2 regions of the Cohnella hashimotonis genome follow, and region 1 is predicted to be linked to the other one. Evidence: riboswitches for the same ligand, from Rfam matches in the RefSeq annotation. Region 1 holds a riboswitch; the other holds the start of a gene.
The links. Region 1 has a riboswitch for ZMP and ZTP ahead of rpiB (ribose 5-phosphate isomerase B). Riboswitches for the same ligand answer to the same signal wherever they lie in the genome.
Positions count from the first base shown of each region.

Region 1 (11,427 bases):
TGAATGCGCCGACCGGCGGCAGCGTGGCCGAGGCTGGGGTACAGTCGGATTCCGCCGAGCGTCCATCGTACTTGCCTGCGGGATTTCCGCTGCCCGACGATGCCGATATTCGCACGTCCCACCAGGAAACGACGGACGGCAAACGCTCCGTGCTGCTTATTTTCGCAACCAAGAAGAGCATGGATGAGGTTTCGGCCCTATACAAGGATTACTTCGATGCCGAGCTGGGCGAGAATGCCGTCCAGACAGTCGACGACAAGAACCTGATCATACAGGGGAACAGTAAAACCGAAAAAGAAACGTGGTCGATGATCGGGGGCCCGCTGGCCGCGGAAGATGGCGTCGTGGAGCTCACGTTGACCTGGACGGAAGTGTAGCTTGCTGCAGTGGCTGAAATAAACAAGAAAGAGCTCTTGCGTTTAACGGCGCAGGAGCTCTTTCTTGTTTGCGGAAATTTGGGGGAGAAACGCAGCTTGATCAAAGAACTCGGCTTTAGAGGGATTCGTTGATTAAACGGTCGAGTCTGGCCGTCGTGTCGTTCTCCGACGAAGGCATATTGACGATTACCGTCAAATGAGGCGCGTTCGACACGGTGAAGGCCGCTTGTTCGAATACGAGCAGCCCCGCTGACGGATGATAGTTGCGCTTCGTGCCCTCCGGCCCGTTTAGCACGTCGTGCGTCGGCCACCACTCGCGGAATTCGGCGCTCTCGCGGGTCAGCTCTTCGATCATCGCCAGCCACCAGGGATCTCCGGCGAATCTGGCGTATCCCGCGCGAAACTGAGCCAGCCGATGGCGTGCATGCGGCTCCCAGCCTTCGCGGAGCAGCCCGCGTACGTACGGCGAGGTGAATGTCCGCCATACGGTATTGCGCTCCCGCGGGGACATCGCCCCGTAATCGCCGTAGATCAGACAGGCCGGCCGATTCCAGGCCACGACATCCATCCGCTGATCGGTTGCGATCGCCGGGCTGGGCGTCTGCAGCTCGAGAAACCGCCACAGCGTTCGCGGCACGGCTCCGTCGTCGGGCTGCGGGTCGGCCGGCAGCTGCCGCAGCGCGAGCAAGTACAGATGCCTTCGCTCGGTTGCGTCGAGCCGCAGGGCTGCGGCGATGCTGTCCAGCACCTGCGCGGATGCCTGGATATCGCGCGCTTGCTCCAGCCACGTGTACCAATCCGCGCTGACGCCGGCCAGCAGCGCCACTTCCTCTCGCCGCAGTCCGGGCGTGCGCCGTCTGCCTCCGCCGGGCAGTCCGACCTGCTCCGGGGACAGTCTGGCTCGCCTTGTCTTCAGGAACAGCGCGAGCTCACGCTGCCGCTGGTCGTTTGCAGGTTCCATGGCTGGCTTCACTTCCTTTTCGGCGAAGCGACATTATCCGGGGAGTGGCGCTCCCGGGATAAACCCTCCGCTTACGCATGCGTCAGCATCATTATAAACTGACCGGGATGCGGATGGCGACAGACGCCGTTCGGAAAACGGAGGGAAACAGGAATGGAAACAGAAATGGAAACAGTCGATCGAACGAGCGTGGGGCGCGAAACCGGACGTGGCCGCGCCATGCTGCTGCTAGGCCTGTCGCTCGGCTACTTTATGGTGCTGATGGACACGACAGCGCTCGGCGTGGCGCTGCCCGCGATCCGCGCCGATCTGGACGGAGGTCTGTCGGGCTTGCAATGGGTGGTCAACGCGTACACGATCGTTTTCGCCGGCTTGCTGATGTCTATGGGCGCGCTGGCCGATCGGCTGGGCGCCAAGCGTGTCTATGGGGCGGGTCTGGGCGTTTTTCTCGTTGCATCCGCGCTTTGCGCCGCTTCGCCATCGCTGGGCGCGCTCGTCGGATTTCGTGCCTTGCTGGGCGTCGGCGGGGCAGCCTTGCTGCCCGCTTCGCTTGCGCTGCTGGCCAAGTCATACCCGCAGCCGGCCGCGAGGGCGAGGGCGCTCGGCATCTGGGCGGCGACGACGGGAGCGGCTATGGCGATCGGCCCCGTCGCGGGAGGCTTGCTCGCCGACAGCTGGGGCTGGAGGAGCATTTTCCTGATTAATGTACCGCTCGCCGCCGTCAGTCTGGCCGTCGTCGGGCGACTGGCAGGCGCCGACATCGGACGCGGGCGGCGCGGCCTCGATCCGGCCGGACAAGCGACCTGCATCGCGGCGATCGCTTCGCTCGCCTATGCGCTGACCGAGGGACAAACGCGCGGATGGACGTCGCCGTTCGTGCTGGGCGCATTCGGCCTGTTTGCGCTCGCGTCCGCGGGCTTTGCGGCAGCGGAATGGAGAGGCAAGGCGCCGCTGCTGCCGCTTCGTATGCTCGCTGTGCCGACCGTGTCGGCCGGCATGCTGTCCGGGCTGCTCGTTAACATCGGCCTGTCCGGCGTGCTGTTCGCGCTGCCGCTCTATTTTCAGCAGGCCCGGGGTTACGAGGCGCACGCCGCGGGTCTGGCGCTGCTGCCGATGACGATCCCGCTGGCGTTCAACCCGATACTGACGGGAAGGATTGTCGGCCGTATCGGCGCGAAACTGCCTATGGCCACCGGCTTCGCCTTCTGCGCGGCGGGCGTTATGACCCTGGCTGCCGCGACGAGGGATCACGGCTACGCGTATGATTTAATCGGACTGCTGCTCGTCGGCTTCGGTACCTCCCTCGCCATTCCGTCCCTGATGGCCGCCGTTATGGCCGCTTCGCCGCCCGAGTGGACCGGATCTGCCTCCGGCGCGCTCAATGCGTCGCGTCAGCTCGGAGCGACGCTCGGCGTCGTGCTGATGGGCGCCTTCCTCGGACATGCCGGGTCGACGGAGGCGGGCGTCCGGCAGGGGTTCGTCACACTTGGAATCGTCCTGGCGGCAGGCGCGCTCCTGGCTTGGTCGAAGATTGGGCGGGAGCGGTGACTCTAGATATCCTAGTTGTGAGGGCAGCTTGGCGCCGGTGCAAGAATAAGGGCCATGAGTGCCTCAATCACACTCAAAAAGGCTACTCCTGAGTAAATAGCGGTCAAAAATGCCGCTATCGCGCCCCATTATGCAGTCTCCTCGTATAAAAGAAGCGGCATGTGGTACCATGGCGGTATATCATAAGTCCGGAATAAATGGATTATTCGGCAAAGGGAGGACGGCATGGAGCAAGGACGAACGTACGGCGAAGTGTGGAAGGCCGGTGCACGACGGTTGGCGCAGGCTGGAATAGACGAAACGGAGGCCGAGGCGGGGGCGGAGTTGCTGATCTTGCACGTACTCGGGATCGGCAAAGCCGAGCTGCTGCGGGATTTGAGAGAGCCGTTTCCGGAGGCGAAGCGACGGGCGTGGGAGACGATGCTGGCGCGGAGGGCGGCAGGGGAGCCGGCACAATACGTGACCGGCGAGCAGTATTTCTACGGCAGGCGTTTTGCCGTGACCCCGGCGGTGCTGATTCCGAGGCCGGAGACGGAGCTGCTGGCCGAGGCGGTGCTTGAAGGGGCGGACAGGATCGAAGCGGCGCGTAAGGCGGCGCAGGCGGGGACCGCGCGAAGCGGCGCACGGGAAATGGAGCTGCGCGTGCTGGATGTCGGCACCGGTAGCGGCGCGCTGGCGGTCACGTTGAAGCTGGAGCGGCCCGGCTGGCAGGTGACCGCCAGCGATCTGTCGCCGGAAGCGCTCGACGTGGCTGCGGGCAACGCGTCCGCGCTCGGGGCAAGCGTCCGCTTCGTGCAGGGCGATTTGCTGGCGCCGTTTCTGGCGGGGGGCGCGCTCGCTGGAGAGCGGATTGATATCCTCGTATCCAATCCGCCGTATATTCCTTCGTCGGACCTGCCCGGTCTGCAGGCGGAAGTGCGCGAGCACGAGCCGCATCTTGCGCTGGACGGAGGGCCGGACGGGCTTGCGCCGTACCGTCGGATGGCGGAGCAGTTGAGCGGGCTGGCGGAGCTGCCTGCGATGGTCGCGTGGGAGGTCGGCATTCATCAGGCGGAGCAGGCGGCTTCGCTTCTCCGCGAGGCGGCCGCTTGGGACGAGATCCGCATCGTACGCGATTACGCCGGCATCGACCGCCACGTGCTCGCGCTTCGTTTCTAAAAAACAAAATATAGATTGCTAGGTTTACAGATTCGAGAGAAGGACATAATGAGGACTAAGCCGTTCCGGAACGCATCGGCCGCACCGACGGGTGCGCACAAGGAGCGAGAACGATGCGTGGTCTTCGTCATTATGGTCCTTTTCTTTTTCTTCTTCTTATCGGTCTGTCGGGCTTTTCCACATTGGCAGTGAACCGCGCCTCGGCGGACGCCGAAGGCGACGATACGATACCGAACCAGGCGATCCGCATCCGGATCATCGCCAATTCGGACAGCGATCGCGATCAGGAGATCAAGCGTAAAGTGCGCGACGACGTCGCCGCGTTGATCGAATCCTGGGGCGAGATGCCGGGCACGATCGAGGAGGCGCGCGCGTTCATCCGTTCGCGGCTCGCGGACGTCGAGGCGGCGGCGAACAAGTCGCTGAAGGGCTCCAAAGCCGGCTACGGCGAAAAGACGGAGCTTGCGGTCGTGGATTTTCCGGCGAAAACGTTCGAGGGAAAAACGTATCCGGCGGGGCAGTACGAGGCGCTCCGGATCACGCTCGGCAAGGGCGGCGGCGCCAACTGGTGGTGCGTGCTGTTCCCGCCGTTGTGCCTGGCTGCGTCGGCCAAGACGGACGATCAGGTTGAGACCGACGCGAAGGAGCCTGCCAAGCAGACGGCAGCTGCGCAAAAGGGAGATCAAGCCGACGCTGCTAAGATCAAAAAGGCGTCCGCGAACGCAGCGCAAGAGGACGGCGTCATCGCCGCGGCGGTGCCTGCGGAGAAGCCGAAGGCCGAGTTCTTCCTGATCGTGCTGCTTGAGAAGCTGTTCAGCTTCATCGCATCTTTGTTCGCTTGAACGGATCGTTGATCGCCTGAACGCTGTGATATAATCGTCCTAACTTGAAGGAACGCGAGGGACGGACATGCATACGAATACGAGATATTGGACGCCGGCGGACGGGGATGCCGGCTTGAACGAAGCCGCCGCGGCGCTTGCCGCAGGCGGCGTTGTGGCGTTTCCGACCGAGACGGTGTACGGGCTCGGGGCGGACGCGCGCAGCGATGCGGCCGCGGAGCGGATCTTCGCGGCCAAGGGAAGGCCTTCGGACAATCCGCTGATCGTGCATCTGGCGGATGCGGCGGACGTGGAAGCGCTGGCCGCCGAGGTGTCGCCGCTGGAGCGGACGCTCATGGCCGCCTTCTGGCCGGGGCCGCTCACGCTCGTGCTGCCGGTGCGTCAGGACGCCGTTGCGGCCCGCGTCACTGCGGGCCTCGATACGGTCGCCGTGCGCGTGCCGGCGCACGAGACCGCGCGCCGGCTGATCGCGGCCGCCGGCTGCCCGGTCGCGGCGCCCAGCGCGAACCGCTCGGGCCGGCCGAGCCCGACGCTCGCGAGCCATGTGCGCGACGATCTTGACGGGCGCATCGACGGCGTGCTCGACGGCGGCCCGACCGGCGTCGGCGTGGAGTCGACCGTCGTCCGCGTGCTCGGCGGCGACGTGCATATCCTGCGGCCGGGCGGCGTGACGGCCGAGCAGCTGCGCGCGGCGGCGGGCGAAGCGGCCCGCGTTGTAGTCGCGGGCGCGGAGGCTGCCGCAGGCGACGGCGATGCCGCAGGCGCGGCTGACTCCCCTGGCGCCGCAAGCGCAATCGATGCCGCCGGTGCCGATGCGGCGGCAGTGGGAGCCCCGGGCGCGCCGCGCTCGCCCGGCGTGAAGTACGCCCATTACGCCCCGCAGGGCGTAATGGCGATCGCTTCCGGCGCGCCGGAGGCCGTGCGCGCCGCGGTGCAGGCCGCCGTCGACGACGCGCGGCGGCGGGGCGAGCCTGCGGGCGTGCTGTGCTGCGACGAGCACGCCGGGTTTTACAGCGCGGACGCCGTCATCGCGCTGGGCCCGCGCGCGGCGCCGGCGGCCGCCGCGCAGGCGCTGTACGCGGCGCTGCGCGAATGCGACGCGCGCGGCCTGCGGTTCATCGCGGCCGAAGCCTTCCCGGAGGAAGGCATCGGGGCCGCGCTCATGAACCGCATGCGCAAGGCGGCCGGCGGGCGGACGCTGCCGGTCTGATCGGGCGCCGTCAAAGGGCGTCGCAACACCATTTTGTCTCGCCGTTAGACGCGAGCATGAATGATCCACGCGCAATTCCGCCCTCCGGCACCGAATCGTACCAAGCTCGCAGCCTCGATATTCGCCCGGCTCTTCTTCAGCCACAATCGTTGCGCCTGCCTTTCGTCGGGTCATGTTCGCCGTCTTGTCCGCATATGCTCCCTATATCGGGCTAGCTGGACAAGGGGGCTAAAGCATGGAATGGTCTGCGGCGGCAGGGCATTTGATTACGATCGGCATTATGGCGGTCGCGCTCGGGATGGATGCCTTCTCGCTCGGCATCGGAATCGGGCTTAAGGGCATCCGGAAGCTGGACGTGCTCAAGCTGAGCGCCCTGATCGCTTTGTTCCACGTATTGATGCCGCTTGGCGGGATGCTGACCGGGCACTACGTGAGCGGACTGTTGGGCGGCGTCGCGACGTCGGCTGCGGGTGCGCTCCTGATCCTGCTCGGCGGGCATATGGTATACAGCGCGATCCGGGGGGAGGCGGTAACGTCGTTCAACCACCGGACGTTTTGGGGCATGCTCGTTTTCGCCCTCAGCGTGAGCATCGACGCCTTTTCGGTCGGCGTCTCGCTGGGCATGTTCTCCGCGCATATGATGTTTACGGTGCTGATGTTCGGATTCGTGGGTGGAGCCATGAGCGTGCTGGGTCTGCTGCTCGGGACGCGCGTGAGCCAGTCGCTCGGCGGTTACGGGGAAGCGTTCGGCGGGGTCATATTGTTTGCATTCGGCCTGCTGTTTCTGATATAACTAGTTCACTATAAAGTGACGGGGCGACGGTCCGTCCGAATGAGGAGGCTAGGATAATGCGGCGTATATTGATGGTGTGCACCGGGAATACATGCCGGAGTCCGATGGCCGAAGCTCTGCTGCGGGATTGGGCGAGACGGACGGGCGCGGAGATGGAAGTGCGGTCCGCCGGGGTGGCTGCCCAATCGGGCATGCCGATCTCCGCGAACGCGGCGGAGACGCTGAGGCGCAGCAATGTCGCGCTGCCGGGTTCTTCGACGAGGCTTGACCGGGGAGACGTGGAGTGGGCGGAGCTCATCCTGACGATGACCGCCTCCCATAAGCGGGCAATCGCGGAGCGGTATCCGCATGCGGCTTCCAAGACCTATACGCTCAAGGAATACGCAAGCCAGAGCGAGGCGCTGCTGCCGGACCTGCAGGAGATGGATCGCCTTCATGCGGAATTTCAGGTGGCGCTGGCGCTCGGCAAGCCGTTCCCCGAACAGGACAAGCGGCGCCTGAGCGAGCTGTCGCGGCGCGCGCCAGATCTTGATATCGCGGACCCTTACGGCGGGCCGCTCGCGGTATACGAAGCTTGCGCGCGGGAGATTCGCGAGGCGATCGATCGGGCTTTTGGCGGGCGGCAAGCTGCAGATTGATTGAATGCTTTAAGTGTTCTTACTTAACTACGTCGGCAAAGCGCCGCTTGCTCCGGCTGTGGAGCGGGCGGCGCTATTTTAATGCGAATCCCGCAGCTTGGCGACCTCTTCCTGAGGCAGATCGAGCAGGTCGGCGATCTGTCCGGGCGTAAAGCCTTTGGCCAGCAGCTTGCGCACGCTCTCGGCGCGGCCGCTCTCTCTGCCCTTTTCCAGACCTTCCTCCAAGCCTTCCTCGTAGCCCCAGCGCTTCCATGCAGGCATCAATTCCATTACGCGTTCGGCCTCCTCCGGATCGCGGGCATGCAGCTCGCGTAAAATGGACCGGTCCTCTTCGAATTCGGGCCGGTAGTAGAGATCCGCAATCGACATGACGAGCGCCAGCTTGGCGTCGTCCAGCGTCGGATGCAGCCTCGCCAGCATTTTGAGGTAAGCCAGGCGAAGCTCGCGTCTGTCCTTTTCATTATAACCCATCCGCGACAACAGCGCAGCGGCGACCGGGTTGTCCGACTTGGCGAAACGCCGCCAATCCAGACGGGCTAGTTCCAGCTTGCGGAAGCGGAATTCCACGATGCTCTCCTCCTCGAAGCGCATCGAATATCCGTCAGGCTCGTCTCTTGCGCGGTTTCCGGTGAACACGGCCACGGGGACGATCACTTTATAGGTTTTGCGGTGGCGCTCCAGCAGCCTTGCAAAATACAGGAACATCCGCTCCGCAAAATCCGCTTGCGCATAAGATTGCGGCTCCAGATGAATAAGGATGAATACGTTCTTGCCTCGCAGGCGAACCTCGACCAGCAAATCTACCGTGCGTTTTTCGCCTCCGACGACATCCACCAACAGCTCTTGCATGAGAAAGCGAGTATGGGAGAAGTCGATCGAACGGTAAAGCTCGGGAAAAAACAAGGCCATGAATTCGGCGAAAAAGGTTTGCAGCAGCTTCTTGAACGCTTCGTCGTGCGGCGCCATCTCGGATCGTCACGCTCCTCGGGAAAACAAAAAGCGCCGCCAGCTCTCGTGGGAGAGCGTGCGACGCATGCTTTGCGACCGTATTCGTGACATCAGTTTAACAGGCGATCGGCTACGACGCAACTCCCGGCTTCCATTAAATCTCTTCATTCCAGTCGGGACTTCTGTCTTCGTAATTGTCCGCTCCTGCCATTCCGTCCGCCATCTCGTATTGCTCTTCGTTCGCGGCGCTCTGAATGTCCTCCGAGCTGACGGCGAGGTAGAGGTAGCCGTCCTCGCGGTTTTTGCGCAGCGCCTTTTCTTTCATAAACTTCGGGCTGGCATCCCCGGCTTCTTCGTCGTAGACAAGGATGATGCCTTCCGTTTTGCGTAGGAGCAAGTCGTCGCGTGCGGTGAACTGCCAAGGGCCGCTGTAGGGCTGCTTGCTCACTGCCGCATAGTAATCGACGTTTTTCAGGATGTCGCGGTAGTATTCTTGTTTATCCTCGCTCCACTTTTCCTCCTGGCCCTCGAATGCCGTCAGGATCGACAGCCGCAGCTGCGGATAATTCTTTTTCAGCGCGATGACGGATTCGCAAGCCCATAGATCGACGCCGTATTGGCCGGGCGTGATGACCCATTCGAGACCTTCCTCGACCAAAGGGATGAGCTTGGACTCGATCGCTTTCCGTATAAAAGGGATGCCCTTGTGTTTTTGTCCGAAAATGCCGAGCTCGTGCGCACGGTATCCGGTAATCAGCAGATTGTTCATGCTCGCTCCTTACTGAACCGTCATAAATCTTCGTAAGGATGATTATAGTCTATTTTCGATTGACTTCGGCATTTTCCTTCGCTATTATGTAGCTACAAGTTGCAGTTCCGGTGTAACTGGCGACACAAGTGGGATTAACCACAGTGGAGCACCGGAATGTCGGCCGGTCGCCTGGGCAGAGAGCAGCGTGCTTTGAGCACGTGTGCTCTTTTTCGTCTTTTTTCGGCAAATTCGGTATAATACAACTGACAATCAAGGGAGGTAGGTACAGTCATGATCATCGCTATCGGCGCCGACCACGCGGGCTATCGTCTCAAGGACGTCATCGTCCCGTTTCTGGAAGCGCAGGGTCACCAGATTATCGATCTCGGATGCCATTGCGGGGATTCGGTGGATTATCCGGATTATGCCGTGCCCGTCTGCGGAAAGGTCGTCAGCGGGGAGGCGGACAGGGGCATCCTGATCTGCGGGACGGGGATCGGCATGTCGATCGCGGCGAACAAGACGCCGGGCATCCGCTGCGCGCTCGTGCACGATTTGTTCTCGGCCAAGGCCACGCGCGAGCACAACGATACCAACGTGCTGGCGATGGGCGAGCGCGTCGTCGGACCGGGCGTCGCCGAGGAGATCGTTCGCGTCTGGCTGGACACGCCTTTCTCCGAAGGACCTCGCCATGTCGGACGTCTGAACAAGGTCAAGGCGATCGAAGAGCAGCAGGCACTTCATCCTTGAACGGACCGGGAGGCGCGATGCGACGATGACTGACCAAGACCAAGCGTTGCCCGTCGCGGGCCAAGTCGAAAAAGCGCTGTCCGAGCTGGCCGAAGTCGCGGCCTTGGGTGCGGGACAGATCGTCGTGCTGGGCGTCAGCACGAGCGAAGTGCAAGGGCGCCGCATCGGCACGTCCGGAGCGCCTGCCGTCGCCCGCGAGATCTATGAAGGCGTGCGGCGCGTCCGCGAGCGACGGGGGTTCGAGACCGTATGGCAATGCTGCGAGCACCTGAACCGCGCGCTTGTGACCGAGCGGAGCTTAGCTGTCTCCCGCGGCTGGACGATCGTATCGGCCGTGCCCGTGCCCAAGGCAGGCGGCTCCATGGCTGCCTATGCATTCAGCCAGTTGACGGATCCCTGCCTCGTCGAGGCTGTGGCCGTCGATGCGGGACTGGATATCGGCGAAACGATGATCGGCATGCACTTGCGTCCGGTCGCCGTGCCGGTAAGGCCGTCGGGCCGCTGGATCGGCGAGGCGCGGGTGACGATGGCATACGCGCGCCCGAAGCTGATCGGCGGCGAACGCGCGGTCTACGCGCTGCCAAGCCGGGAGCGGGAGGCGCCGCCTTCCGGAACGTGCGACTGAGCCGCAGCTGTCCGGCTAACGGCGCGCCGAGCGGCCGAGTCCCGGCCGAGATAGCCGGAAAAACCGGCTAACGGCACTTCACGCGAATGCCTTTTCCGCTAACCATCCCTTACAATAAATCAACTTTCCATAACCCTAAGGAGGACCAACCATGACCGCCAATCTGCGCAAGCAAGACCCCGAGATCGTCAAAGCCCTTAACCTCGAGCTCGGCCGCCAACGCGACAACCTCGAGCTGATCGCGTCCGAGAACATTGTGAGCGAAGCCGTCCTCGAAGCGATGGGTACCGTGCTCACGAATAAATATGCGGAAGGCTACCCGGGCAAGCGGTTCTACGGCGGCTGCGAGTACGTCGACATTCCCGAAGAGATCGCCCGCAACCGCGCCAAGGAACTGTTCGGCGCCGACCATGCCAACGTGCAGCCGCACTCCGGCGCGCAGGCGAACCTCGCCGTCTACCTGGCGACGTTGCAACCGGGCGACACCGTGCTCGGCATGAACCTCGCGCACGGCGGCCACCTGACGCACGGTAGCCCGGTTAACGCTTCCGGCCTGCTGTATAACTTCGTCGCTTACGGCGTCGACGAGCAGACCTTCACGATCAACTACGACGAAGTCCGCAAAGCCGCGTTCAAGCACCGTCCGCGTATGATCGTCGCCGGCGCGAGCGCGTATCCGCGCATCATCGACTTTGAAGTGCTCGGCCAGATCGCTCGCGACGTGGGCGCGCTGTTCATGGTCGACATGGCGCATATCGCCGGCCTCGTGGCAGGCGGCCAGCACCCGAGCCCGGTGCCGCACGCGCACTTCGTCACGACGACGACG
Region 1 is NZ_JAGRPV010000002.1:150,428-161,854, forward strand. It holds gene KB449_RS35195 (hypothetical protein) at 1-377, shown strand, start outside; gene KB449_RS35200 (helix-turn-helix transcriptional regulator) at 493-1,338, opposite strand; gene KB449_RS35205 (MFS transporter) at 1,492-2,886, shown strand; gene prmC (peptide chain release factor N(5)-glutamine methyltransferase) at 3,112-4,044, shown strand; gene spoIIR (stage II sporulation protein R) at 4,158-4,886, shown strand; gene KB449_RS35220 (L-threonylcarbamoyladenylate synthase) at 5,002-6,096, shown strand; gene KB449_RS35225 (manganese efflux pump MntP) at 6,332-6,889, shown strand; gene KB449_RS35230 (low molecular weight protein arginine phosphatase) at 6,946-7,527, shown strand; gene KB449_RS35235 (Rpn family recombination-promoting nuclease/putative transposase) at 7,606-8,493, opposite strand; gene KB449_RS35240 (SLOG family protein) at 8,630-9,244, opposite strand; ZMP/ZTP riboswitch at 9,347-9,428, shown strand; gene rpiB (ribose 5-phosphate isomerase B) at 9,518-9,976, shown strand; gene KB449_RS35250 (TIGR01440 family protein) at 10,002-10,601, shown strand; gene KB449_RS35255 (serine hydroxymethyltransferase) at 10,753-11,427, shown strand, end outside.

Region 2 (11,427 bases), on a different contig from region 1:
GTGTTCAAATACGACGGCAGCGCGGAATCGTACATGGTCGTGTTCCTTAACGCCGGGAAAATGTACGACGCATTCCAGCAAAGCAAATACGACGATTTCGTCGTCTACGACAAAGACGGGCGCGTCCTCTACCGCAGGGAAGGAGAGAAGCCGTTCCTGAGCTATGCCGAACTGACGAAGCCGGGAAAGAACCGATTCGTTCGCGGCGACGATTATTATTTTATCCGCAAAGGTACCGCGACCGGTTACAGCTATGCGTACCGGGTTCCGGCCCGGCAGATCGCCTATCAATCGCGGCTGAGCGCGACGCTGATCGCCATTCTTGCCGCCGCCGTGCTGCTCAGCATATTGATCGCGGTCATGTTCGCCGTCCGCATCAACAATCCGCTGAAGCGCGTGATCGAATCGCTGCGCTCGATGAACGAAGCGATGCCGAACCGGCCCGGCATCCGGGAGTTCAACCTGATCGACGACGAGCTCCGCGGGAGCCGGGAGCTGCGCCGGCAGGTCGGCTTCGTCAACCGGCTGAAGGCGATTCGGAGCCGCGAGGCGGACGGCGCGAGCCTATCCTTTTCGGACAAGCCGTTCGTTTTTATTCTGTACCAGGTCCAGCTCCGGCGCCGCGAATCGGGCGATGTCGAGCCGATCGACAAGTGGCTCTACTATCTGAAAGCTTATATCGACGCCCATCTGCAGCCGGAGTTTCCCGATGCGCAGACGTTCCAGATCGAGCGCAATCAGATTCTGAGTCTCGTGCCGACCGACCGGACGGCCGACCTGGACGGTCTGTTAAAGCGCATGAAGGACGTGTTCGACCATGACAAGGCGTATGGCGTCGTGACGATCGCCGTGACGCCGGTCCATCGCTCCTCGGACGAGCTGACGTCCGCCTACGAGGAGGCGCAGCGGCTCGTCAAGGATCGGCGGCTGACCGACGAGACGCAGATTATCGCCGAGCCCGCGCCGGCGCAGCCGCCCTTCGAGCTGCCGCCGGATGAGGACAAGGAGTTCCTCGTTCAGTTGAAGGAAGGAAATGCGCAGCGAGCCGCGGCGATCGTGCAGCGAATGTTCGACCGGCGGGAGACCGGGACATTGCCGGCGTCCGCGCTGCTGCGGTTTGCGGAATCGACGGTCAGCAAGATTCGCGTCGCCGCCGTCCAATCCCCGACCGATCCGCACCGGCTGACGTCCATTCTCGCGCATACCGAAGCGCAGCTCGCGAGGTGCGAGACCGCGGCCGAGCTGGAGCGGCTGCTGGAGGACCTGGTGACGGAGGCGGCCGAAGCCTTTAAGGCGAAGAAAGAAGAGAAGCATCCGGTCACGGACTTCGTCATCGACTACGTGAACGCGCATTTGTCGGAGGCCATCTATCTGGACGCGCTAGCGGAGAAGCTGAAGATGAACAGCAGCTATCTATCCACTTATTTTAAGGGAAAAACGGGCGTCAATATCGTCGACTACATCAACGAGACGCGCGTCGCCCGGGCGAAGGAGCTGCTGTCCGACAACCGCGCCAAGATCAACGACGTGGCGAAGGCGGTCGGCTACCAGAACATCACGTCCTTCAATCGGATGTTCAAGAAGTTCACGGGCATGACGCCGAGCGAGTACCGGAAGCGGCAAGATATCTCTTGAGAAAAGCAGCGGGGAAAGGGGGATCCGGCTTGATCGAGCGCAGGAAACGAATATCCAGGGCTGCCGCGCGGATGGCGCTCGCCGTTCTCGGTACGCTTGCCGTCTTGGCGGCGCTTACCGGCTGCTTCGACGACGACGGCAATGATCGGGCGGTTTCGACCGCGTCCTCCAAGGCGGGCGCGCAGTCCGCATCCGTATCCGCATCGACCGCAGCGCCGCTCACGATGCTGACGGAAGAATCGCAAGCCTGGCCGGCGCGGTCCGAATGGCCCGTATGGCGGTGGGTACGCGAGGCGACGAACATCGCGGTCGAGCAGGAGACGCAGACGGGGCCTGAATCGATGGCGCTGGCGATCGCGTCGGGCGACATGCCGGATCTGTTCACGCTATATCCGGCCGACGCCCAGAAGTACGGCTCGCGTGGCGCTTTTCTGGACCTCTCCGGTTACTTGGACCGAATGCCCCATGTCCAGGCGTTTCTCGCATCCAGGCCCGATGTCGCCGCGCGCATGACTTCGCCGGGCGGCGAGATGTACCAGCTGCTCAGCGACGGCGCGGGCGCGGGCAACCAGATCGTGTGGTTTTACAGGGACGACATTTTCGACAAGCACGGACTGAGGCCGCCTGCCACATGGGACGAGCTCTATGAGGCCGCCAAGAAACTGAAACGGCTCTATCCCGACAGCTACCCGTTCGTCTTCAGGCATGGGCTCGGCACGCTGGCCACGTTCGGTCCCGCGTTCGGCCTTTCCCCTTCGTTCTATCAGGACCCCGAGACGGGCGAGGTCAAATACGGCCCGACCGATCCGAATTTTAAAACGATGATCGTATACTTAAGGAAGTTCTACAAAGAAGGACTCATGCCTCCGGATTGGCTCTCGATGGATTACAAGGCCTGGACGCAGTTCATGACGACGAATCAATCGTTCATTACCGTCCAGTACATCGGCCAGATCGAGATTATGAACGCGCAGTTGAACGCGGGCGAGCATCTGACGTTCATGGCGCCGCCAAGCGGGCTGGAAGGCTTCGCCTATCTGCCGAGAAAAGACTACGAGCCGCTCGGCTTCGCGATCTCCGCCAAAACGGACCGTCTGAATACGGCGCTGCGCTATCTGGATTTTTTGTACTCGGACGAGGGCATGGACCTGATGAGCTGGGGCAAGGAAGGCGAGACTTACGAGATAAAGGAAGGCATACGCCGGCTGCTGCCGCTGTTCAAGGAGCCCAACGACCTGCGCAAGGAAGCCGGCATTATGACGGCGGGCACGTACGGCCGCTTCGATTATCGCTCGCTCATGTCGCTTAGCAGGGCCGGCGAGCAATATGCCTATCGCGAAGCGGCCAAGTACGCGTCTCCCATTGCCGGCGAAGCGCCGAAGCTGACCGCAAGCGAGGTCGCCTGGGCGGGACCGGCGCTGGAGCAGTTGGACAAGTATTACGGGGCCAACGTCTCTCAGTTTATTCTCGGCTACAAGCCGATGTCCGAGTGGGACGCCTTTATCGAGGGGCTGAACAAGCTGAGTATGACCAGGCTGAAAGCGTTGTATCAGCAGGCGTTCGATCGGGCAAAGGAAGGCGGGCGACCGTGAACGCCGGAGGCGCGGATGAACGTTTGCGCCGCCGTCACTCAAGCATCCTGCGGCGGGCGATGTCCTGCGCTTCTCGCGCCATGTCCGCGATGAGACGCATCAGATCGGCCGCCTGTTCGGCATATGCCGCTTCCAGCTTTGCGTCCTGAAGCGAACCGAAGTTAATCTCCGCGGTGAGCAGGGCGGACCGCGCCGCGGCCTCCAGCAGAATTGCGGCGATCGCCAGGTCGGACAAGACGTTTTTATTGGCGCCTTCTGCGATCCGCAGCGTATGGCTCAAGCCTTCCCGGCATTGATCCATGAGACGGAGGGGCACCGCGGTCGCTTGGACGGCGGCTTCGCGCAGCGCCGCCCGGCGCTGCGCTTTTTCCTCTTCGGTCGCCTTCGGCAGCCGCAGCGCGCTCATGTACCGGTCGAACGACGCGATATCCGCATGCATCAACGTCTCGCATTCGGCGCTCAGGCGGCTCATCTCCGCGAGCGTCTCTTCGATCTGCGGCCGGATCGCCGTGAACTTGTCGCCTTGCGACAGCCGGCCGACCATCGATGTCATCGCGGCCCCCAGCGCGCCAACCACTGCGGCTACGCTGCCGCCGCCGGGCGTCGGGTCTGCGCTGCCCGCTCGTCCGATGAAGCTCCGAATCGATTGATCCCACGAGATGTCGCTCATTCGCCGATCGCCTCCTTTTGCTGCTGCCAATCGATCGCATCCATCAAGTTCCTGAACACGATCGCGGTCGTCAACGTACCTACGCCGCCGGGCACAGGCGAATAGGCTGCGGCGCGATCGCCCGCGCCTGCGGCCACATCGCCGGCGATGCTGCCGTCCGCGAGCTCGTTGATGCCGGCATCGACCAGAACGAGGCCGGGATGGACCATGCCGGGGGTCACCGTATCCGGGCGGCCGACGGCGACGAAGGCGAACGCCGCACGCGAGAGGTGCGCCGCGATATCCGGCGTGCGGGAGTGGCAGACGGTGACGGTCGCTTGCTCCCGCTGCAGCAGATGGAAGAGCGGCAGCCCGACGGTCTGGCCGCGTCCCACCAGCGTGACGTCGGCGCCTTCGAGCGCGTAGCCGTAATGCTTGACGAGCGCGATGCAAGCTTGCGGCGTGGCCGGGTAGAGGCCGGCTTCGCCCGTGACGACGGCGAGCTTGTTGGCGGGTGTGACGCCATCGACGTCTTTGGCCGGCGCGATGGCCCGCTCGATGCGGCGCGCGGACAAACGGGCGGGCAGCGGCAGCTCCAGCAGGATGCCGTGAATGGCGGGATCCGCATTGCACTCGGCGATCAGCTGCAGGAGGGACGCTTCGGTCGCGCTGGCCGGGAGCTCGTGAAGTCGGTAGGCGACGCCGAGCCGGTCCGCGATTTTGCGTTTGGCTTGCGCATAGTAAGCGGAAGCCGGATCTCCTTCAACCAGAATAACGGCCAGCTGCGGCTGCGTGCCGGATTCCTTGAGCGCCTGCGCGCGCGAGCGGACGTGGTCGTAGATTCGTTCCGCCGCTTCCTTGGCTTTCATAATCGTCGTCATACCGTGGTCCTCCTTTAATGGGAATGCCGATTTTTAAACGAAAAAGGACCCGCGGCAGGCTCGTATGCGCATACGAGTCCTGCTCGCGGATCCTTTTCTCCCAGGCGAACGGAAGGGTCCCGCCGCATGCTCCCTCGTGGTCGATTCCACTGATCTCGCCAGTCGCAAGCGGCTCTATAACACTCATAGTATCAGACCCGGCTGCGATTGGAAACCGTTGAGAAACGGGAAGCGCGATATCGGGATTAGGAAGCAGATGGTAGAATAGGACGTATGCAGGGGACTTCGAATAAAGAGGAGCGCGGAGCGGATGCAGAAGGAAAGGGAGACGGCGGCCATCGCGGTAGCCGACTTCATGGACAAGCTCGAACATCCGATGAAACGGGAGATCGAGGCGCTGCGCGCGCTTGTACGCGACGCGGACGTCCGGCTCGCCGAGGGCATTAAGTGGAACGCACCCAGCTACAGCGTTGACGGAGAGGATCGGGTCACGCTTAACCTGCAGGGCAAGGGCATAATCCGGCTCGTCTTCCATGCCGGCGCGAAGAAAAAGAATTTGAATATCCGCGCGGCATGGGGCGAGGACGCGTCCGGACTGCTTGAATGGGCGGCCGACGACCGGGCGATCGTCAAGCTCGCGGGCATGGACGACGTGCGGGAAAAAGGGGACAAATTGGCGAGCGTCATACGGCGTTGGCTTGAAGCGACGAGCTGAGGGCTGCCGCCGTTCGCTAACCATTCGCGAGGAAGCGTTTGCCATTTCAAGGTGCCATGTGTTAGAATCGAGGTACTTTACGGAACGGAGGGTTGCCGTGTGATAGACTACATCCGAGTTCGCACTTTGGTCGGCTAATGATTAGCGCCCAAGCTCTGCCTGCAGGCAGGGGACTCAGATGAAGTCTGTCTACATTCGAAGGCAACCCGCGCGGGAGCTGCGCCGGTTCGCTTGTTCGCGGATGCTTTGTCGTCCGCCGGCGGCCGGCCTTTGGATAGGCACGATTTCGAGCGCGATTTTCCCATGTCGGGGGAATCGTGTTTCCTCGATCTGATCACCCTGAACGCAGGCGGACGAAGCCTGTGTTTTTTTGTTTTACCGATCACGAGAGGATGATGAGTATATGGAACGAGAAGATATCGAACCGAACAACCTGGCGCGCGCCGTCGTCGTGGGCGTTCAGCTGAACAACGCGCCGGGATTCGAATATGCCATGCAGGAGCTTCGCAACCTGGCGGACGCATGCGGCATCGAGACGGTCGGCGAGCTGACGCAAAAGGCGGAACGCGTGAATTCCGCCCATTATATCGGCAGCGGCAAGGTGGAGGAGCTGAAGGCGATCGCCGCGGAGCTCGACGCCTCGACGGTCATTTTTAACGACGAGCTGTCCCCCTCGCAAATTCGCAACCTGGAGTCCGCGCTGGAGCGTCGGGTCATCGACCGCACGATCCTGATCCTCGACATCTTCGCCGAGCGCGCGCAGACGAAGGAGGCGCAGCTGCAGGTCGAGGTGGCGAAGCTCCAGTACATGCTGCCTCGGCTGGTGGGTCTGCGCGAATCGCTCGGACGTCAAGGCGGCGGATCAGGCCTTAAGAACCGCGGCGCCGGGGAGACCAAGCTGGAGCTGGACCGCCGGCGGATCGAGGAGCGCATCTCGCATATGCAGCAGGAGCTCGAGAAGCTGGTCGCCCGCCGCCAGGTCCAGCGCAAGCAGCGCCAGAAAAACGAGGTGCCTGTCGTCGCGCTCGTCGGCTACACGAACGCCGGCAAGTCCAGCCTCATGAACGCGCTGCTGGCAGCTTACGAACCCGAATCCGGCAAGCGCGTGCTGGCCAAGGATATGCTGTTCGCCACACTGGAGACCGCCGTTCGCAGCATCTCGCTGCCTGACCGCAAAACCTTTCTGTTAGCGGACACGGTCGGCTTCGTCAGCCAGCTGCCGCACCATCTCGTGAAGGCGTTTCGCTCCACGCTAGAGGAAGTGTCCGAGGCGGATCTGCTCGTCCACGTCGTGGACGCCGCCAATCCCGAATACGAGCAGCATATCGCCGTGACCCGGGAAACGCTGATGGACCTGGGCGCCGACGGGATTCCGGCCATCTATGCCTACAACAAGGCGGATCTGCTGCCGGACGCCGACTTCCCGCGCGTCGACGGCGATATCGTCTACCTGTCCGCCGCGAGCGGCCAAGGCGTCGAAGAGCTCGTGAAGATGATCAGGGACCGCGTCTTCGGCGACTATGTCGAGGGCGAGGTGCTGATTCCGTACGACCAGGGCCGGCTCGTCGCTTACTTTAACGAGCATGCTGACGTACGAAGCACGGAGTACGAGGAAACGGGCACGCGCCTGTCTCTCAGCTGCAGGGCGGCGGATTACGAGCGGTACCGCGAATTGTTCGTGGAGCGATAGGAACGAAGAGCATTAGGAACGAAGAGGACCGCTCGAAGGAGCGGTCCTTTCCAGGTCGGATCGGCGAAGCGGGTTATGTTCGGCATGCGCCGGTCACCCAGCTCGCGCCGATGCGCGCGATCGGAACGGTGTTCGGCACCGCGCTTGGCGTAAGGCTGCCGAAGGAAAAGCAGGGGATGAGGCGGCTTGCGGCCTCACTGCTTATTACGACGGGCATCATCGTCCTTAGGATATGGGGCTAGCCGCATTTCCAGCGCTTCGCGGTCCGCTTTTTTCAGCTTGCTCACGACCGCATCGTAGGAATGATCGACCATCGCCTTCAAGTCCTCGTCAGGCACGGTACCGTCGAGACGGACGGTGTTCCAATGCATCTTGTTTAAATGGTAGCCGGGAATGACGGCGGCGTACTGCTGCCTGAGACTCTCAGCGAGCACAGGATCGCATTTCAAGCTGACGGAGGGCGGCTCGCCGCGTTCGTCCACCAGCGCGAACACTTTGCCCGACACCTTCAGCACGAGCGGCTGGTCGCCGAACGGATAATCTTTAATGGCGCCTTTTTTGGTCAGGATGTACTTGACCAGCGACGGGACGTTCATCCGGGAATCCTCCATTCATACACGCGTTTATCCTTCAGATATAACACGCCGGGCGGCAAAAGTTAAGTCTGTCCGATTTTTTCGAGTGCCTTCATTATATTAGAAAGGGGCGATAACGCGATGAGCGAAAAAGACATCGTCGATCGCACGCGGCGGCCGAACACGATATCGTCGATAAAGACGCAGCTCGGGCAGCTCGGCGTTCGCCTCGGCGACACGCTGCTCGTCCATTCCTCCTTGTCCCGGATGGGCTGGGTATGCGGCGGACCGCAGGCGGTGATTGTGGCGCTCCTGCAGGCTGTCGGCGAAGACGGCACGATCGTCATGCCGGCGCAGAGCGGCGATTGGAGCGATCCGGCCGAATGGCAGAATCCGGCCGTGCCCGCGGACTGGCTCGAGACGATCTACCGCGAGATGCCCGCATTCGATCCGGCGCTCTCGCCGACGCGGGGGATGGGGCGGATCGCCGAGCTGTTCCGGACCTGGCCGGGCACGCTGCGCTCAAGCCATCCGCAAGTGTCCTTTACGGCAAATGGACAGCAGGCCGCGTACATCGTATCCGAGCATCCGCTGACGCCGCAGTTCGGGGAGTCATCGCCGCTCGGCAAGCTCTGCGGGCTGGATGCGAAGGTGCTGCTGCTCGGCGCGGGGTACGAATCGTGTACCTGCATGCATCTGGCCGAAACGCGTGTCCCGGGCATGCCGAAGAAGCGCATGGGAACCGCCATCCTGACGGACGGGGAGCGGTCGTGGCGCTGGTTCGAGGACTATGCTTACGACGCGGACGACTTCGAACGGATCGGGATTCCCTTCGACAAGAGCGGACATGTCGCTTCCGGCCGAATCGGCGAAGCCGAGTGCCGGCTGTTCGGGGCGAGACAAGCGGTCGATGCCGCGGAAAAGTGGCTGAGCGCGAATCGCAACCGCAAATGAACAATAACGGCGATTGCGCAAAAAAAAGCGGAGAGGACAAATGGCATGACGATAAACGACAAGCTGTTCGACATCTATATCGGCGTAGACTACTCGGGAGCCGGACTTCCCGCCAAGGCGATTCCCGGACTTGCGGTCGTAAAGGCCGAAGGCGGCGATCCGCCTGCCGTCGTACGCAATCCTCATCACCCGCAGGGAAGGTGGTCGCGGTCCGCTGTCCACGGTTATCTGATGTCGGAGCTTGCGCAGACGGACCGGCGCGCGTTCGTCGGCATCGATCACGGCTTCTCGTACCCGCTGTCGGAGCTTGCCTATTATGGGCTGCAAACCTGGGACGATTTTCTTGCGTGGCTCTCGCTTAACTGGGACACGCGAGAGCGGTCCGTGGACGATTGCAAGAAGCGCGGCGCGCCCTACCGCAACGCCAATTCATTGCGCCTTGCCGAGGCTCGTTACGCCGTCGGCGCCAGCAGCGTTCTCGATCTGGATCGCAGTTACGGGCATATGACTAAAACCGTTTCCTACTCGACGCATGCGGGTCTGCCCTGGTTGGCTGAGCTCAGGCAGCGCGCGGATCGCGGCCGGGTCCGATGCTGGCCTTACGATCATATCCACGTGTCCGAGAGCGGGGAGGCGAACGTTCGGCCGGTCGACGGGCATGTGGTGGCGGAAGTTTATCCGAAAATTTGCAAGGAGCGTCTCGCGTACAGGTTCTCCCCGCCGGACGCGCGTGGCGGCAGTACGCTGTCTGCCCATGAGATCGACGCCTTCGCCGTCGCGGAATGGGCGCAGCAGCGCGACAGGGAAGGCGCGCTCGCGCCGTACTTCCGATTGGAGACGCTCACGCCGCACGAGCTTCGGACCGCAGCGCTGGAGGGCTGGATTGTTGGCTGCTTGTAGTTCGGGACGGGCTTATGACTCGTTGCCTTCGTACCGCTCCCGGTGGCGCCGCTTCATCTCCAAGTAGCCGGGATCGGTGCGCGCCTCGTCCCATTTCTTTTTAAAGATCGTCGCGGACTTCGCCTTGACCGGGTCGTACCGGTCGGGCAGTTTGCCGCCGCCGGACGCCGCGTATTTGCGGCCGCTCTTGTGGTTCGCATAGCGCCGGGCACGGGTGAAGCCCATCTGCAGGAATTTGCGGGCCATATCCATGCCGACGAAGTCGTCCGCCGCCTTGTAATCCAGGAACATGGCGTAAATTTTCTCGGACGATTCAACCGCTTCCTCCGGCGTCTTAAATCGCCAAAACGGCAAAATCTCGCTTTTGTAGGGTTCCACCATCAGCACGCCCTGCTCGCCCCGGCCCACCGCGTACAGCTCGGGATGCGCCCGCAGATCCAGATTGGCGTAGTCCAGCGAATAATCGAACGGCTTCATGCATGCATCCCCTCGGTCCGGGCTTCTTGTCCGTTTGAACTAAGAATGCTTTACCCATTCCGGCGATGCGCGTTCACCCGCTACAGCTCCGACCGCCCGTCCACGTAGCCGTCGTCGATCGCCCGCCACAAATAAAGGCAGGCGATGCTGCGGTAGGGACTCCACCTGTCAGCATACCGACCCAGGCAACCCGGCGGCTCGCCGGGATTAAGGCGTCCGTACAGCCATTGGGCCGCGCGCTGCAAGCCGGCGTCTCCGAGAGAGAGCACGTCCGGGCGGCCGAGTGAGAAGATCAGGAACATCTCGGCCGTCCATTTTCCGATACCCTTCACCTGCGTCAGCATGGCGACGGCTTCCGCCTCCGGCAGAACGCCAAGCGCCTCGTAGTCCAGCTCGCCGGACAAGGTCCGCCGGGAGAGATCGCGGATCGAACGAATTTTGGCATAGGAGAGTCCGATGCTCCGCAGCGTCTCCTCGTCGTGCGCAAGCAGGGACTCGGGCGTGAGCGACCCGCCGATCAGCGTCGTTAACCGCTGCTTGATGACCCCTGCGACCTTGGCGGAGAGCATCTGGGAGACGATGGAGCCCACCAGGGATTCGTAGGGCGAGCGGCTCGGCGACAGACGAATCTCGCCGATACGTTCGATCAGTTGGCCCAGTACGGGATCCGATTGCCGCAAATGGCGTCCTTCCGGCGTTTCGATATGGACGATAAGGGTCAAGGGACGAGCCTCCCGTCGTTTTGGCTGTCTGTCTCGCCTTGATCCGGAGGAACGAGGTAACGGACGGGGACGCCCGTTTGCGTTGCGTATTCGATCTCGCCTCTCGTGCTGTCGCCGATGTAACCGCCCGGATTGACGACGAAAATCTCGTCGGCCATGTCGATTTTTTGCAAATGAATATGGTCCAGCAGACGCTTCTGCGCTTCGGAAACCGCGGGACCTCCCGCGTGCACGAATACGCCGACGGAAATGACGACGTTGCCGGCAAGCGTCAATTCGGCGTTGATACGCTCAAATTCCGGCTTGAACCGCGTGGATCCGCACAGCGTGACGACTTTGAAGCGGCCTTCCGTAAGTTCCGGTGCGTCGCTATTCATCATGGGTAGCCTCCCTCAGGAAAGGGTACTTTTATTTTAATAGTAGCAGAATCGGTAGACAGTTGCTTCGCGGCATCGGGGAAATTGCCTTTTTTTGCATTTTCATGCGGCCATAAGGCGTCATTGCCTTTCATTCGCAGTCTCAAGTGAGGTATAATGCTTGGCATGACCATTCGTACGATACGCTTTAACATAAAGGAGATTCCATGAACTTCAATGACCTTAAGCTCAAGCCGGCGATTCTCAAAGCGCTGAGCGAA
Region 2 is NZ_JAGRPV010000001.1:5,439,630-5,451,056, reverse strand. It holds gene KB449_RS22160 (helix-turn-helix domain-containing protein) at 1-1,635, shown strand, start outside; gene KB449_RS22155 (extracellular solute-binding protein) at 1,665-3,227, shown strand; gene KB449_RS22150 (cyclodeaminase/cyclohydrolase family protein) at 3,262-3,897, opposite strand; gene KB449_RS22145 (bifunctional 5,10-methylenetetrahydrofolate dehydrogenase/5,10-methenyltetrahydrofolate cyclohydrolase) at 3,894-4,757, opposite strand; ZMP/ZTP riboswitch at 4,849-4,933, opposite strand; gene KB449_RS22140 (DUF1801 domain-containing protein) at 5,068-5,472, shown strand; gene hflX (GTPase HflX) at 5,876-7,162, shown strand; gene KB449_RS22130 (MmcQ/YjbR family DNA-binding protein) at 7,357-7,758, opposite strand; gene KB449_RS22125 (AAC(3) family N-acetyltransferase) at 7,879-8,691, shown strand; gene KB449_RS22120 (hypothetical protein) at 8,737-9,591, shown strand; gene KB449_RS22115 (DUF4385 domain-containing protein) at 9,604-10,068, opposite strand; gene KB449_RS22110 (DNA-3-methyladenine glycosylase family protein) at 10,149-10,790, opposite strand; gene KB449_RS22105 (hypothetical protein) at 10,787-11,167, opposite strand; gene KB449_RS22100 (DEAD/DEAH box helicase) at 11,374-11,427, shown strand, end outside.
Region 2: linked by a shared signal. The riboswitch ahead of KB449_RS22145 (bifunctional 5,10-methylenetetrahydrofolate dehydrogenase/5,10-methenyltetrahydrofolate cyclohydrolase) and the one ahead of rpiB (ribose 5-phosphate isomerase B) in region 1 are both predicted to bind ZMP and ZTP.